DNA from 2 places in the Bacillus sp. AK124 genome. Region 2 is predicted to be linked to the other one. Evidence: predicted binding sites of a transcription regulator. Region 2 holds the regulator's gene; the other holds the start of a gene.
What was found. Region 2 encodes Rex, which represses fermentation and respiration genes when NADH is low (regulators of the CRP and FNR family bind a similar motif). Its sites were predicted from a motif close to TTGTGAAATATTTCACAA; they were not measured.
Positions count from the first base shown of each region.

Region 1: yumC (ferredoxin--NADP reductase 2) is a predicted target of Rex. The motif match lies at 4,606-4,623, and genes of this name have one in related genera.

Region 1 covers NZ_CP096378.1:928,865-936,557, forward strand. Annotated here, with positions in the region: gene M1E06_RS04545 (NupC/NupG family nucleoside CNT transporter) at 1-650, shown strand, start outside; gene dapF (diaminopimelate epimerase) at 777-1,634, shown strand; gene M1E06_RS04555 (HesB/IscA family protein) at 1,708-2,073, shown strand; gene M1E06_RS04560 (GNAT family N-acetyltransferase) at 2,176-2,655, shown strand; gene M1E06_RS04565 (cold-shock protein) at 2,760-2,984, opposite strand; gene M1E06_RS04570 (hypothetical protein) at 3,127-3,327, shown strand; gene yumC (ferredoxin--NADP reductase 2) at 3,362-4,360, opposite strand; gene M1E06_RS04580 (NAD(P)/FAD-dependent oxidoreductase) at 4,718-5,935, shown strand; gene M1E06_RS04585 (YuiA family protein) at 6,126-6,254, shown strand; gene M1E06_RS04590 (YuiB family protein) at 6,329-6,649, shown strand; gene M1E06_RS04595 (3D domain-containing protein) at 6,783-7,448, shown strand; gene M1E06_RS04600 (divergent PAP2 family protein) at 7,492-7,693, opposite strand, start outside.
Region 2 covers NZ_CP096378.1:3,662,618-3,670,310, forward strand. Annotated here, with positions in the region: gene groES (co-chaperone GroES) at 1-6, opposite strand, end outside; gene M1E06_RS18405 (CPBP family intramembrane glutamic endopeptidase) at 232-966, shown strand; gene M1E06_RS18410 (YdiK family protein) at 966-1,157, shown strand; gene tatC (twin-arginine translocase subunit TatC) at 1,202-1,978, opposite strand; gene M1E06_RS18420 (twin-arginine translocase TatA/TatE family subunit) at 1,985-2,158, opposite strand; gene M1E06_RS18425 (redox-sensing transcriptional repressor Rex) at 2,197-2,841, opposite strand; gene moaC (cyclic pyranopterin monophosphate synthase MoaC) at 2,845-3,351, opposite strand; gene M1E06_RS18435 (ABC-F family ATP-binding cassette domain-containing protein) at 3,498-5,423, shown strand; gene tsaD (tRNA (adenosine(37)-N6)-threonylcarbamoyltransferase complex transferase subunit TsaD) at 5,663-6,688, opposite strand; gene rimI (ribosomal protein S18-alanine N-acetyltransferase) at 6,678-7,136, opposite strand; gene tsaB (tRNA (adenosine(37)-N6)-threonylcarbamoyltransferase complex dimerization subunit type 1 TsaB) at 7,149-7,693, opposite strand, start outside.

The DNA.
Region 1 (7,693 bases), 1.6 Mb from region 2:
TTCCTCTCGAATATTTGCTTGCAGCGAGCTTTATGGCTGCACCTGCGGGCTTGATTATGGCAAAAATGCTTATTCCCGAAACTGAAAAATCGAAAATTGAAGAAAAAGATATTCAAATGGCTGAAGACGAAGACGCAGCAAATGTCATCGATGCCGCTGCAAAAGGGGCATCAACAGGTCTTTCTCTTGCTTTGAATGTCGGTGCGATGCTGCTTGCATTTGTTGCTTTGATTGCCGTTTTAAACGGAATTCTTGGAGGAATCGGTGGATGGTTCGGTTTTAAAGACCTTTCGCTTGAATTCATTCTCGGCTATGTATTTGCACCTCTCGCCTTTGTCATCGGCGTCCCTTGGGATGAAGCAGTTCAGGCCGGAAGCTTTATCGGTCAAAAGCTCGTGCTGAATGAATTTGTCGCTTATTCCAATTTTGCTCCGATGTTTGATCAGCTTTCCGTCAAAACCGCTTCGATTATCAGCTTTGCGCTGTGCGGTTTCGCAAACCTGTCTTCTGTGGCGATTTTGCTCGGAGGATTGGGAGGAATGGCGCCGAACCGCCGTTCCGATATCGCCCGTCTCGGCTTGAAAGCCGTTGCTGCCGGAACATTGGCCAACCTTACAAGCGCGGCGATCGCCGGTATGTTTATCGGATAACATGATAAAAGCTCCCTGCAAATGAACGCAGGGAGCTTTTATGTATGAAAAACGGGGGATAGCCATATTGTATCCATCCCTTTCAGCTTTTATACTAGAAGAAAGTAAAAAAATGTGGAGGCGGCTATGAATTCTTTTCGTTTTACTAAAATGCACGGCTTAGGAAACAGCTATATATACGTCAATCAGTTTGAAGAACATCTCCCTGAGGAGCTGTTGCCAGATTTGGCCGTCAAAGTGTCTTCCGTTTACACCGGAATCGGTTCAGACGGAATGATACTCATCTGTCCTTCAGATCAAGCGCCGGTTAAAATGAGGATTTTCAACAGCGACGGATCTGAAGGCAAAAACTGCGGAAACGGTTTGCGCTGCGTTGCAAAATACGCGTATGAACATAAACTGGTGAAGGAAACATCCTTTTTAATTGAAACTCTTTCAGGCTTGGTAAAGGCTGAGATTGAAGTGAAGGAAGGAAAAGTTGTATCGGCTACAGTCGATATGGGTGAACCGCGTCTTCTCAAATCAGATATGCCAATGCGCGGTGAACAGGGGTCGGAGACGATCAATGAAAAGATGATATTCGGCGGCCGGGAAATGAAAGGTACCGCTGTATCCATGGGCAATCCCCACATCGTCTTTTATTTAGACGATATTGAAAAAGCGCCGCTTACGTCGATGGGACCGCTCATTGAAAAAGATGAAAGGTTTCCGGAAGGGGTTAACGTAGAATTTGTTGAAGTCGAAAACGACAAAGAACTCCATTTCCGTGTATGGGAAAGGGGTTCAGGAATTACCCAGGCATGCGGAACGGGCGCCTGCGCAGCCGCAGTGAGTTCGATACTCAACGGCTATTCCAAACGAGACACGGACATTATCGTCCATCTCGCCGGCGGCGATCTGATCATTAATTGGAAAAATGACGGTCGTGTCATGATGACAGGACCCGCTGAAACGGTATGTGAAGGCGAGTTTTTTATATCATGAGTCGGTCCGTTTGAGAAATCGGACGTGCGACTTTATAATAAAGTACACATGAGCTTTTAGGAGGTGTGATGTTATGAGCGAAAAAACAGTTACGGTCACGGAAGCGGCTGCTCTTCATATCAAGGATATGATGAAAGAGCATGAAGAGGAGAACGCATTCTTGAGAATCGGAGTAAAAGGCGGCGGATGCAGCGGTCTGTCATACGGCATGGGTTTTGAACACGAAAAAAACGAAGACGACAATGAATTCGTCCAGCATGGAATCACAGTGCTTGTAGATCAAGAAAGCCTGGATATTATGAACGGTACGGTCATTGATTTTAAACAATCGATGATGGGCGGAGGCTTCACCATCGATAATCCAAATGCCATCGCTTCATGCGGCTGCGGATCATCATTCAGAACCGCAGTGAATGCAGGGAAGCCTGAAGAGTGCTGACATATTGGCATCAGGTCAACGATATGGAATGAGAAAAACGCCTTTCATTGCGATGCATCATCGTGACGAAAAGGCGTTTTATTATGATCTGGGGGGAAAGAAATGAAACTCGTATCAACGCTCGGCTTGTCAAAAGCGGACGTTACCGCGTTTTTTCATAAGCATTGGGGAAGTCCGGACATGGTCAATTCACACGGAACATTCCGCTGCGATGAATTGGAAGGATTCGCTGTGACAGATGAAAAAGGCGATATAAAAGGCCTGATTACGTACTTCATCGCCGGAAACGAATGTGAAGTCGTCTCCTTGGACAGTATTGCCGAAAACAAAGGGATCGGCTCACTCCTTTTAAACGAAGTGGAACGTGCTGCAAAGCGAAAACAGTGTCAATCGATTAAACTGATCACGACGAACGATAATATGCGGGCGTTTATGTTTTATCAAAAGAGAGGCTATACAATGGCCGAGCTGTATGTAAACGCAGTTGAAGAAGCAAGAAAAGTAAAGCCTGAAATTCCCTTTGCCGCTGATAACGGCATTCCGATTCGGGATGAGATTCTTTTGGTAAAAGATTTAACATAATCTGTTTTCCGCTTCGCTCGGGAAATGCCGGAAGGAAGCAATGCAGCCACCCCGCTCAAGTGCTGAGCAAGGTTTTTGCAACGGGGCTTCCGGAACAATCGTGTTTATTTCTGGTTAAAGATTCGGTTGAGATTGCTCGTGTTGTTGGTGATTGAGGTGATATAGCGGCTTCCGCTTACCATTTCCTTGTTGCACAGAGGGCATAGAGGGCGATCGCTGCTCGTGAAATTTTTTCTCATCCATCCGTTGCAGTCCTCAGCCGTACATTCCCACGTACTGATATCTTCCTTTGGCAAAGGCTCTTGATTGCGATTGTTGTAGTAAGACATATCGTCACTTCCTAACAAGGGTTTTTTGGAGTTCATTTAAGAATATTTTGTGAATCTTAAGACATTCTATTCGTCAATTTGTTATTCTATACTGGACAGGTTTATTTAAAGTCCAAGCCCAGTAAAGAAAAGGGGTTCAACCATGGAAAAAATCAACTGCAGAAACTGCGGCGGGCTTACGCCTTACGATTCAAAAGTCTGTGAGGCATGCGGCTGCGAAAAACCGCTTCCAAAAGCACAGAAAATTACGGACCGGATTGTCTTGACTGCGGCGGGAGCGGTCGGCATCTTAACGATTGTGCTGATTTTGGGAACGATCTTCTCATATTTGAATATCATATAATGAAAAGGAGCCGGTGTCAGGCTCCTTTTCATTTTTATTTGTTTTCAAACATGCTTGTAGAGTGCAGCGGCTGCACGCGCGCTTTAGGATCCATGTAAGCTTTCGCATTGTTGACAGCGGTCGGCGCTTCTCCAAATCCGCTGGCAATCAGCTTGACTTTTCCTTCGTATGTGCAGATGTCGCCGGCTGCATAGAATCCCTCGATGTTCGTTTCCATTGTGGACTTGACGACGATCGAATTTTTCTCGATTTCAAGCCCCCAGTTTTTGATTGGTCCGAGAGATGAAACAAATCCGAAGTTGACGATCACATCGTCGACATCGATGATTTCTTTTCTCTCGCCTTTCACTTCCTCGATGACGATCTGTTCAATCCGCTCGGCGCCGATCAGTTCGGTCGGAACAAACGGTGTCAACACATTGACTTTTGAATTGTGCAGGTTTTCGACGCTGTGTTCATGTGCGCGGAATTTATCGCGGCGATGAATAATTGACACCTCTTTTGCGATCGGTTCCAGCATGAGCGCCCAGTCGACGGCGGAGTCGCCGCCGCCCAACACCGCAACGCGTTTGCCCGCAAATTGATTCAGATCATCTATAAAGTAATGAAGGTTTGCATTCTCGTATTGAGCCGCAGATTCAAGCTCGAGCTTTCTCGGCTGGAATGCTCCGTTTCCGGCAGTAATAATCACCGTTTTAGAATAGTGGATTTCTTTGTTGGTGACGAGCTTGAAAATGCCGTCTGCTTGTTTTTCAACGCTTTCGACAGCTTGTTCCAGACAAACGGTCTGATCAAATTTCGCCATTTGCTCTTTCAAATTGTCGACCAGCTCCTGAGCGCGGATTTTAGGGAACCCGGCTACATCGTATATGTATTTTTCGGGATACAAAGCGGACAGCTGACCGCCTAGCTGCGGCAGGCTTTCGATAATTTTGACGCTCGCTTGCCGCATTCCGCCGTAAAATGCGGTAAACAAGCCGACAGGGCCGCCCCCGATAATTGTAATGTCATATACTTTTGAGTCTTCACGCATGAAAATAATGCCCCCTAAATGAAAATTGTTCTTAATTATATCATATCACATAAAATAAATACGAGCGCGTCTGTTTTTTTAAGATCGGAAAATATTACCGTCTGATCTAAAGTCTGCCGCCCGAGCATATTTAACCTTGAAAAAGCAAAAGCGAGCGGCTATGATGTAGTTGTGAACATTTTGTTAAAGATTCGTGAATATTTTTCGACGCACAGCCGAAAAACATTCCGTTGTTCGGCAAATTAAAGTGAAGGGTTTCACAAACTTTTTTTCATAAAAAGCCTGAAGCCGGCAGAAGATAACCCAAAGGCTATTTTTAATCCGGCTTAGCAGTAAAATACAGAAAAGGTGGATGTGATTCCGTTGAATAAGCCAAAAGTAGTAGTATTAGGTGCAGGTTATGGTGGATTAATGACCGTTACGAGACTTGTTAAAAAAATCGGCGTCAATGAAGCGGATGTTACGCTTGTCAACAAGCACAATTATCATTATGAGACAACCTGGATGCACGAAGCGAGCGCAGGTACGCTTCATCATGACAGATGCCGCTACCAAATTAAAGATGTCATCAATACATCCCGTGTCAATTTCGTTCAGGATACGGTAAAGAAAATCGATAAAGAAGGAAAGAAAGTCGTCCTTGAAACCGGCGAGCTTAGTTACGACTATCTTGTCGTGGCGCTGGGGGCCGTCCCTGAAACTTTCGGAATTTCTGGATTGAAAGAGTATGCTTTCTCCATTTCAAACATCAATTCGTCCCGGCAGCTTCGCGAGCACATTGAATATCAGTTTGCAACGTATAATACAGAAGCCGAGAAGCGCCCGGAACGCCTGACGATCGTTGTCGGAGGAGCGGGTTTTACCGGCATTGAATTTTTGGGCGAATTGGGCAACCGCATTCCTGAGCTGTGCCGCGAATACGATATCGACCGCCAGCAGGTTCGTTTAATATGCGTGGAAGCCGCGCCGTCCGTTCTCCCGGGCTTTGATCCGGAGCTTGTCGATTATGCGGTCAACTACCTTGAAGGAAAGGGCGTTGAATTCAAAATCGGCACGGCTGTGAAAGAATGCACGCCTGACGGAATCATTTGCGGAAAAGACGATCAGACCGAAGAAATCAAAGCAGGCACTGTCGTATGGGCCGCAGGTGTCCGCGGCAACCCGATCATAGAAGAATCAGGCTTTGAAAACATGCGCGGCCGTGTGAAGGTAAAACCTGATCTGCGTGTTGAAGGCCATGATGATATATTTGTTATCGGAGACTGCTCGCTGATCATAAATGAAGAAACCGAAAGGCCTTATCCGCCGACTGCGCAGATTTCCATGCAGCAGGGCGAAACGTGCGCAAACAATCTGGCCGCACTGATTCACGGCAAAGAAACGGAAACGTTCTCATTCGATAATAAAGGCTCTGTCGCTTCTCTCGGCGAACATGATGCAATCGGCGTCGCATTCGGGAGAAAGATGACGGGAACGACGGCGTCCATGATGAAAAAAATCATCGACAACCGCTCGCTGTTCCTGATCGGCGGGCCGGGGCTTGTTCTGAAAAAAGGAAAGTTTAAATTTTTCTAATCAGAATCAAAGCCTGCAGCGGAAGCTGCGGGCTTTTTATTCGGGGTTAAAAACTTCAAAAACGAAAGAAAAAGGAAGAAAGCTTAGTTTTTAAGCGCTTACATCAAATGATCTGTTATATTTTCTGACTTTATTATTGACAATGTTCATGATATATTATCAGAAAATTAAGAAAAAAGGTGTGTATCTAATGAAGACGACGTCAACCCATCGCCTTGAATCAACCTGTACTTTCTGTTCGGGAAAAGGCTATTTTCAGCTTCTGCTTGGCGGTTCGGAAACGTGCAGCAACTGCAAGGGAACGGGAAAAGACCGCTGATCGCCGCTTTCCAATGATTGACTCAAGTTCCTTCCCCAATGTACACTAAAAGAGGTGAATTGGGGGTGGAGGCTTTGATTAGTTTACCAGTTGTCATCATTTCAGTTGTCTTATTTTTCGTCCTGTTTTTCGGTATCGGTTTTCTGCTGAATATGCTGCTCAGGATGTCATGGATCATGGCTGTCATTTATCCAATTGTATGCCTTTTCATTGTGAATAAAGAAAAGCTTATTCGCTATGTAGAGGCGCCGGGAGAGGCATTTTCCGGCCTTTTTGACAGAGTGGCTTCATTGGCTGCTGCCGATATCATCATTTTAGCCAGCGGAATGGCCGGGGCCCTGTTGTCGGGCGTTACGATTAAAGCGCTGCGAAAAAGGGGATATCAAATGTTTTAAGCCTTCTTCTTCAAGGGAGAGGGTTTTTTGGATTTAATTTTTTCACTTTTCTCAAAACTTTTCCGCCATCTGAATATTTCTGTTTCCGCTTGGAAACAACTAGATGGTGAGAGGAGTGGAAGATTTGAGAAAAGTGATGACAATGTTCCGGCGTTTCTTGATGACAGTTTTGTTTGTCCTTGCTTTTATGACGACCTTCTTTGCCGTTTCAGGCGTGGAAGCACAGGACATATCCAGCTGGGCGAAAGAACGCGATCTGTCCTTGAAACAGCTGATGCTCACCTTTAAATCACTTCCGAAAGAAAAAGCGGAAAAAACGTCTCTGTCTGCCGCAGAACAAATTAAAAACAAACCGAAATCGCTTGAAGATGCCTTTGACTGGACCAAGTATCCGAAGCAAAAAGTCACCGCGACCGGATATACAGCAGGGGCGGAATCGACGGGAAAACAGCCTCATCATCCAGATTACGGGATTACATATTCGGGAGTCAAAGTCAAAAGAGATTTATATTCAACCGTTGCTGCCGACCCGTCGGTCTTTCCGATCGGCACGATATTGTTCATACCGGACTACGGCTATGGCGTTGTTGCGGATACCGGATCAGCCATTAAAGGGAACCGGCTCGATTTGTACTATGAGACGGTTGAGGACGTTTATAAAGAGTGGGGCAAAAAAACACTTGATGTTTATGTCATTAAGAAAGGAAACGGCACCATTACCGAAGAGGATCTCTTGAAGCTGAATGAAAATAAATCGATGCAAGTATTCAGACAAAAATATAAAATGGCGAAAGAATAAGAAAAAACGTTTAAGACCTGTGCGTCTTAAACGTTTTTTTGCTCTACATCAATAAATAATCGAGAAGCAGCGTCAGGGCAATGCCGGTCAAACCGCCGAAAAACACTTCAATCGGCTGATGGCCGAGCAGTTCCTTCAGCTTCTTCTGTTTTTCTTCCTGATGACTTTTAGGGAAATCTTTCGCTTCGTTGACAAAGCGGTTGAAATCGCGGACAAGCCGGTTGATCACTGTTGCTTGTTCTCCG
Region 2 (7,693 bases):
TAACAATGAAACAACCTCCTCAATATTTTCATATGTAATTTTAGCACTCGCACTCGGTGAGTGCTAACACAATTCTTATAATAAAGAATCTCCCAGGCAATTTCAAGTGATAAGGTCAAATTTTTTTGCGCTTACATTTCTCCGCATGTCCTTATCATCCTATAATTTAAAAAGAGTGTGTTACAATAAACATAGTCTGAATTAGATTTTTAGAAAAGGAGTACATAAAGCTTGAGAAAACAATACTGGTTTATTATATTGGCATACGTTCTCATGCAATTGTCGGCCGCTGTCGGCTTGCCTCTTCTTTACTTTTTGGGAGTGGGCAAAGGACAGCCAAAGGCTGAAGCCCAGCTTACATTGACAGGCGTCTGGTCTGTCATCGCGTTTACCCTCTGTCTCGTTATCGTGCTGCTGATTTTGCGGACGGTGCCGAAGACGACGCTTCGCAACCGCCCGAAAGCATCGGTTGGAGCGTCAATCGGATGGGCGGTAGCCGGCGTTTTTCTCGCTTTGTTTTCGCAGTCAATTGCCGCTTCGATCGAAATGTACTTGTTCGGGGTCAACCCGGAATCGGAAAATACGCAGCGGATCATGGAAATCATCACCGCATTGCCGCTGATGGTGTTTGTCTCTTCTGTATTCGGACCGATTCTTGAAGAAATCATTTTCAGAAAGATCATTTTCGGTGCAATCTATGAGAAAACGAATTTTTTCATTGCCGCTTTGTTCAGTTCGGTGCTCTTCTCGGTCGTCCATTTGGATTTCAGCCATCTGCTCATTTATACAGCAATGGGATTCACATTCTCCTTTTTATATGTCAGAACCAACCGGATTATCGTGCCTATTTTCGCCCATGTCGCCATGAATACGCTCGTCGTCTTACTGCAGACATTCCGGGAGCCTATTGAAGAATATTTGAAACACGTCGAGAAAATGCAAATGATTATTGGAGGATTTCTATGATGAGAAGCCCTAAATTCTGGGGAGCGATTTATTTATTAACGGGTGTGCTGTTTACATATCTGGCGGCAACCTCGCCCGGAAGCATGTGGTCTTTTTACACGATCCTGCTGATGCTTTTCGCAGCCTATAATATCAGCATTTCCTTTAAAATGTTCGCCCTGGCCGGCAAGATGAAACGAAAAGATCAATAGCCTTTTTTGTGAAGGAAAAGAGCCATTCTGAAAAAGAATGGCTCTTATTTAGTATGGTCGTTCAAAAACGCTTGATTTTCCTCTTGAATCATTGTTTTTTGCGCCTGCCTGTAGGATATTCTTGAAATCACGATACTGATTTCATAAAGAATGAGCAATGGCACTGAGACCATTAAATGCGACAAAAGCTCAGGCGGTGTAATGAGGGCCGCGATGACGAACAACACAAAATATGCGTATTTTCTGATTTTCGCCAAAAACATCGGCGTCACGAGGCCGAGCCTTGTGATAAACATGATGACCACAGGCATCTGAAACAATAAGCCAAAAGGAAGCGTCAACTGAAGCAGAAACTGAAAATATTCGTGTATTCCGATGACCTGGTTGACATTCAGATCATCTGAGACTCTCGTCATAAAGTCCACGACAAACGGAAATAAAATAAAGTAAGAAAAGGCAATGCCGCCTAAAAAAAGAATAATCGATATCGGAATATAGCTGAGCGTCACTTTTCGTTCTTTTTCATACAGCCCCGGGCTAATGAAAGCCCACAGCTGGTATAAAACAAGCGGCGAAGTCAAGACGGCGCCGATGATGAAAGCGAACTGCACGTACACAAATAAAGGATCGGTCAGCTTGAACGCGTTGAGCGTCAGCAGCTTTGCTTCATCCGTCTGCTGCAGATAGATAATCAGCGGCTTTGCCAATAAAAAGCCTGCCACAACAAATAAAACAAAAAAGAAAAAAGTGATCACAAGCCGTCTGCGTAGTTCTGTGATATGTTCTATCAGCGACATTTCTCTTTCCTTCATAAATGTCATCCTATCCTACTGATCTTCTTTCTTTTTATCGGAATCGTCGTCAGCCAAACCTTTTGTCGCATTCTTAAACTCCCTCAGCGTGTTTCCCGCCGCTCTTCCCAGCTCGGGAAGTTTTTTCGGGCCGAATATCAAAAGCGCCACCACGACAATTAAAATAAAGCTTCCAGGACCGATTGGCATAAAGCCTGCCCCCTTTCCTTTATTTTTCGTTTTCCGTTTTACTTTTCCTGCATTGAATAATGTTTCATGAAATACACCAGCGACTGAAGTTCAACCGCCAAATCTATATGATGAATGCGAATGTGTTCCGGCACATTCAAGCGGGCCGGCGTGAAATTAAGAATGCCTTTAATGCCAAGCGCCACCAGCCTGTCTGTAATCGACTGTGCGGCTTGAGCCGGTACCGTCAAAATGGCGACGGGGATATCATCCGTCATATGCTCTTCAAGTCTATTCAGATCATAGACGGGAACACCGCCGACCTCGGTTCCGATTTTTTCCTCATTGATGTCAAACGCCATGGCGATTTTTGTATTATTATTTTTGATAAAATTGTAATGGAGAAAGGCTGTCCCCAAATTCCCCACGCCAATGAGCGTTACGTTCGTCATTTCATCCTGATCAAGCGTCTTTCTGAAAAAGGACAGCAAATAATTGACATTGTAGCCGTATCCTTTTTTTCCGAGCGCGCCGAAGTACGAGAAGTCCCTGCGGATGGTCGCAGAATCGACTTTGACGGCATCGCTCAGCTCAGCGGAAGATACACGCTGTTTTCCGGATGCATGAAGGTTTTTTAAAAAACGATAATATAATGGCAACCGTTTCGCTGTCGCTTGCGGAATTTTTGAATGATCCATGTTCATAAACTAATCCTCCATGTCTACATCAGCTTTTTCCCTTTTATAGTCACCGTTTTTCCCGCCTGTCTTTTCGAGAAGAAAGGTCGGTCCTATCACCATTCCCTTATCCGCCGCTTTGCACATGTCATATACGGTCAGCGCACATACGGAGGCCGAAGTTAACGCTTCCATTTCCACACCTGTGCTCCCTTTGGTCTTCACTTTAGATTGAATATGCAGGATGCTCTTCTGTTCTTTCTCCTCCCAGCGAAAGGCGATGTCGACTCCTTTCAGAGCGATCGGATGGCACATCGGGATGATGGCGGATGTCTGTTTTGCGGCCATGATTCCGGCCACTTGCGCCACCGCCAATACATCGCCCTTTCCGATTTCCCGGTTTTTGATTTTTTCATGTACTGTTCGATTCATAGACACGCTTGAAACAGCCGCAGCTGTGCGTACTGAAGCTTCCTTTTCGCTTATATCAACCATCTTGGCTCTGCCTTGTTCATTAAAATGTGTAAACTCATTCATGTTCTGAACTCTCCTTATAACGATCATACACTATTTTTTTCATTCTGTCTTTTTCTTTGGCTAAAATCTTCCAGAGTTCACTTAATTGTTTGCTGACTGCGCAGTGATAGGCTACACTTAAAATAGCAGACAAGAGGTGAAAGATCATGATGATTTTACAAGTGAACCAACTTTCAAAATCGTTTGGAGCCGATACGATTTTAACGAATATAAAACTCGAAGTCAGATCTCGGGACCGGATTGCGATCGTCGGACGCAACGGCGCCGGAAAATCGACTCTTCTAAAGATTATCGCAGGAAAACTTTCATATGAAAAGGGGGACATCATCAAGCCGAAAGATTTGACGATGGGCTACCTTGACCAGCATTCCGGCCTCGATTCCAAGCTGACGCTCAAAGAGGAATTGCTGTCGGTATTTGATTTTCTAAAAAAAATGGAAAAAGAAATGCGCGCGATCGAGGAAAAGATGGCGCAGGCCGGACCGGACATGCTTGAATCATTGATGAAGACGTATGACAGGCTTCAGCAGGAGTTCAAGGACAAAGGCGGCTACCAATATGAGGCAGAGGTCAGATCCGTCATGCACGGGCTCGGCTTTGCGGGATTTGACGACTCCGTCCGCGTCCAGGACTTAAGCGGAGGTCAAAAAACAAGGCTTGCCCTCGGAAAAATGCTTTTGACAAAACCCGACCTCCTCATTTTGGACGAACCGACAAACCACTTGGATATCGATACCCTGACATGGCTTGAACAATATTTGCAAAATTACAGCGGAGCGATTTTAATCGTTTCCCATGACAGGTACTTTCTTGACAAAGTGGTTACCCAAGTTTACGAGATCAGCCGGTCCCAAAGCAAAAAATATACCGGGAACTACAGCTCTTATCTCCAATTAAAAGCCGAACAGCTGGAAAAGGAAACAAAGCTTTATGAAAAGCAGCAGGACGAAATCGCCAAGCTGCAGGAGTTCGTCGACCGGAATCTGGCTAGAGCTTCGACGACGAAACGGGCGCAGAGCAGACGAAAGCAGCTTGAACGGATGGAGATCATGGACAAACCGCTCGGAGATGAAAAGTCGGCGTCTTTCCGCTTTGAAATTACAAGGCAAAGCGGAAACGATGTACTGCGGGTGGAAGACTTGACAGTAAGCTATCAGGAGCAGCCCCCGCTTCTCCGTTCATTGAACTTTCACATCACCCGCGGGGAAAGCGTTGCACTGGTCGGACCGAACGGAATCGGCAAGTCAACCCTTTTAAAAGCATTGATTCAAAAGCTGCAGCCGGTATCGGGAACAATCGCGACAGGCTCCCATGTCTCAATCGGCTACTATGACCAGGAACAGGCTGAATTGACGTCGTCAAAACGCGTGCTTGACGAGCTTTGGGACGATTATCCGGAAATGAATGAAAAGGATATCCGGACCTGCCTCGGCAACTTCCTGTTTTCGGGAGAAGACGTATTAAAACCTGTACACGCGTTAAGCGGCGGCGAAAAAGCAAGGCTTGCCCTCGCCAAGCTGATGCTCCAAAAAGCGAACTTCCTTATTCTTGATGAGCCGACAAACCATCTCGACCTGGACAGCAAGGAAGTCTTGGAGAACGCTTTGATCGATTACCCGGGAACGATATTATTTGTGTCCCATGACCGCTATTTTATCAACCGGATCGCGACAAAAGTACTGGAGCTTTCCCGCGACAAAGCAGAAGAATATTTAGGCGACTACGATTATTACACAGAAAAAAAAGCGCAGCAGCTTGAACTGAAAGAACTAGAAAAACAGACGGAAGAGCATCAGAAAAACGCTTCCGAAAAACCTGGCGCAAAAAAGAGCTATGAAGAAGAAAAAGAGCTGAAAAGAAAAGAACGCCAGCGGCAGCGCAGGATTGAAGAAATCGAAACAAGAATTACGGACATTGAAGAACAGATCGAAAAAAATGAAGAGCTCCTGTGTGACCCCGCCGTCTTCCAAGACCATGAGAAGGTCCAGGAAATCCACTCTGAAAATGAACGGCTGAATGAGGAGCTTGAACAACTGTTAACAGAATGGGAAACACTCTCTACAAATGAATAAAGGATGAACCGCTCCAAGCCGGAGCGGTTTTTTTGTCCACAATTAAAATCCTTTATTTAAAAGAAAGAAAGCGATTTACCCACAATATCCACAAAAAACATAATATTTATACACATTATTAACAGGTGAAAAAGGTCTGTAAATTAAGGTTTTTAACATTATACACAAGACTGTGGATATATGTTAATAACCTGTTAATAACTATTCCCGGGCAAAAAAACCTCACAGAGCGTGAGGTTTTAATAAGACGTCAGATCTAAGCCAGGCTGACCGTTCATATCATATTTTCCTCTGATTCCTTTTTCAAAAGCAACCGTACCTGCGGCGGCAATCATCGCGGCATTGTCCGTACACAGCGAAAGCGGCGGGATCAAAAGCTCAATCTCCGGATGGCTGCTGAACGTTTTTTCAAGCGCCGCTCTCAACCCTTTGTTTGCAGCAACTCCTCCGGCAAGCAGCACCTGTTTGACGCCATAAGCTTTCGCAGCGCGTTCCGTTTTTGTGACGAGGACATCAATGACGCTTTCCTGAAAGCTGGCTGACAAATCTTCCGGAGCTATCGTTTCACCTTTTTGTGAAGCGTTGTGAAGCGTGTTGATGACTGCGGACTTCAATCCGCTGAAGCTGAAATGATAAGAGCCTTCTTCAAGCCATGCGCGCGGCAGCGGCACATTTGCCTCGCCTTTTTGCGCAAGTTTGTCAATGTGAGGTCCTCCCGGATAAGGAAGCCCCATCGTTCTCGCCACTTTGTCATAGGCTTCGCCTGCCGCATCGTCGAGCGTCTCTCCGATGACTTCAAATGAGCCGTGCTCTTTCATATACACGAGTTCGGTGTGGCCGCCTGAGACGACAAGGGCAATCGCCGGAAATTGAATGTCCTGAACAAGTCTGTTGGCATAGATGTGACCGGCAATGTGATGGACGCCTACGAGCGGTATGCCGCGGGCAAAACTGAGCGCTTTCGCGGCATTCACGCCGATCAATAAAGCGCCGACAAGCCCCGGTCCTTCCGTTACTGCGATGGCATCAATGTCATCAAATGTCATGTCCGCTTGTGCAAAGGCTTCCTCAAGCACGATCGTCATCTGTTCCACGTGATGCCTTGATGCGATCTCGGGAACAACGCCGCCAAACCGTTTATGACTTTCGATTTGCGACGCTACGACATTTGAAATGATATCCGTTCCGTTTTTGACAATCGCGGCGGCCGTCTCATCACAGCTTGTTTCGATTCCTAATACATACAGATCTTTTTTATGATTCATTTAGTCTCACCCACATTAATAATGCATCTTCCCCATTATCGGTATAATAATTTTTACGAATTCCTCCCGGCTCAAAGCCGAGCTTTTTGTATAAGCTTTGTGCAATATGATTCGATACCCTTACCTCTAAAGAAAGCTGAACCGCCTTTTTCATCCGGCAAAGCTTCATCGCGGCTTTCAAAAGAGCTTCTCCTAAATGGCGGCCCCGATATGCAGGTGAAACGGCAATGTTGGTGATCTGGGCATCATCCATGACGATCCAAATCCCGCAGTAGCCGACAACTTGCTCCTCAACTTCGAGAACGAGGTAATGAGCATACATATTGTGAAAAAGCTCATGATGAAAAGATTCTTTTTTCCACGGAGAAGAAAAAGAGCTTTTTTCAATTTCAAAAACCTGGTCCAAATCTTTTGGATTCATATCGCGTATGACCATTTGCGTGTTCATGGCTTCACCCGTTTACTTTTGTTTTTCAAGCCAGACGGCCTCGGCTTCGGCCAGACGAATATAGTTTGGAACAACGCTGTGCACAGGCTCGGCCTCTTTAAGTTCTCCGATTAAAGCCAATTCTGAAGGTCGTGGAAGCTGCAGGGCAGGGCCAGCAATGACCGCTTGTTCACCGAGAATCTGTTCGATCATCTCCTGATGAATCTCTGTGTCACTTCCTATGAAAAGGACTTGCTGATCCATGGCTTTCAGTTTTTTAAGCCAATCCTCAAGCAGAATGTTTTGGTCCTCTTCCAAGCCATGCAGTTTACCGTCCCTATACTGGTATAGTCCCGTATAAACCTGACCGCGTCTGGCATCAAACAACGGACAAATCAAGCCTTGGAAAAAACGGCCGTTTGCCGCCAGCACTTCAAGGCTTGAAACGGTTTTAATCGGAATATTTAATGACCATGCAAGCGTTTTTGCAATCGTAACACCGATCCGCACGCCTGTATATGAACCCGGACCTTTGGCAACTGCAATTTGGGTCAGGTCATTCGGCTCTAAACCGCACT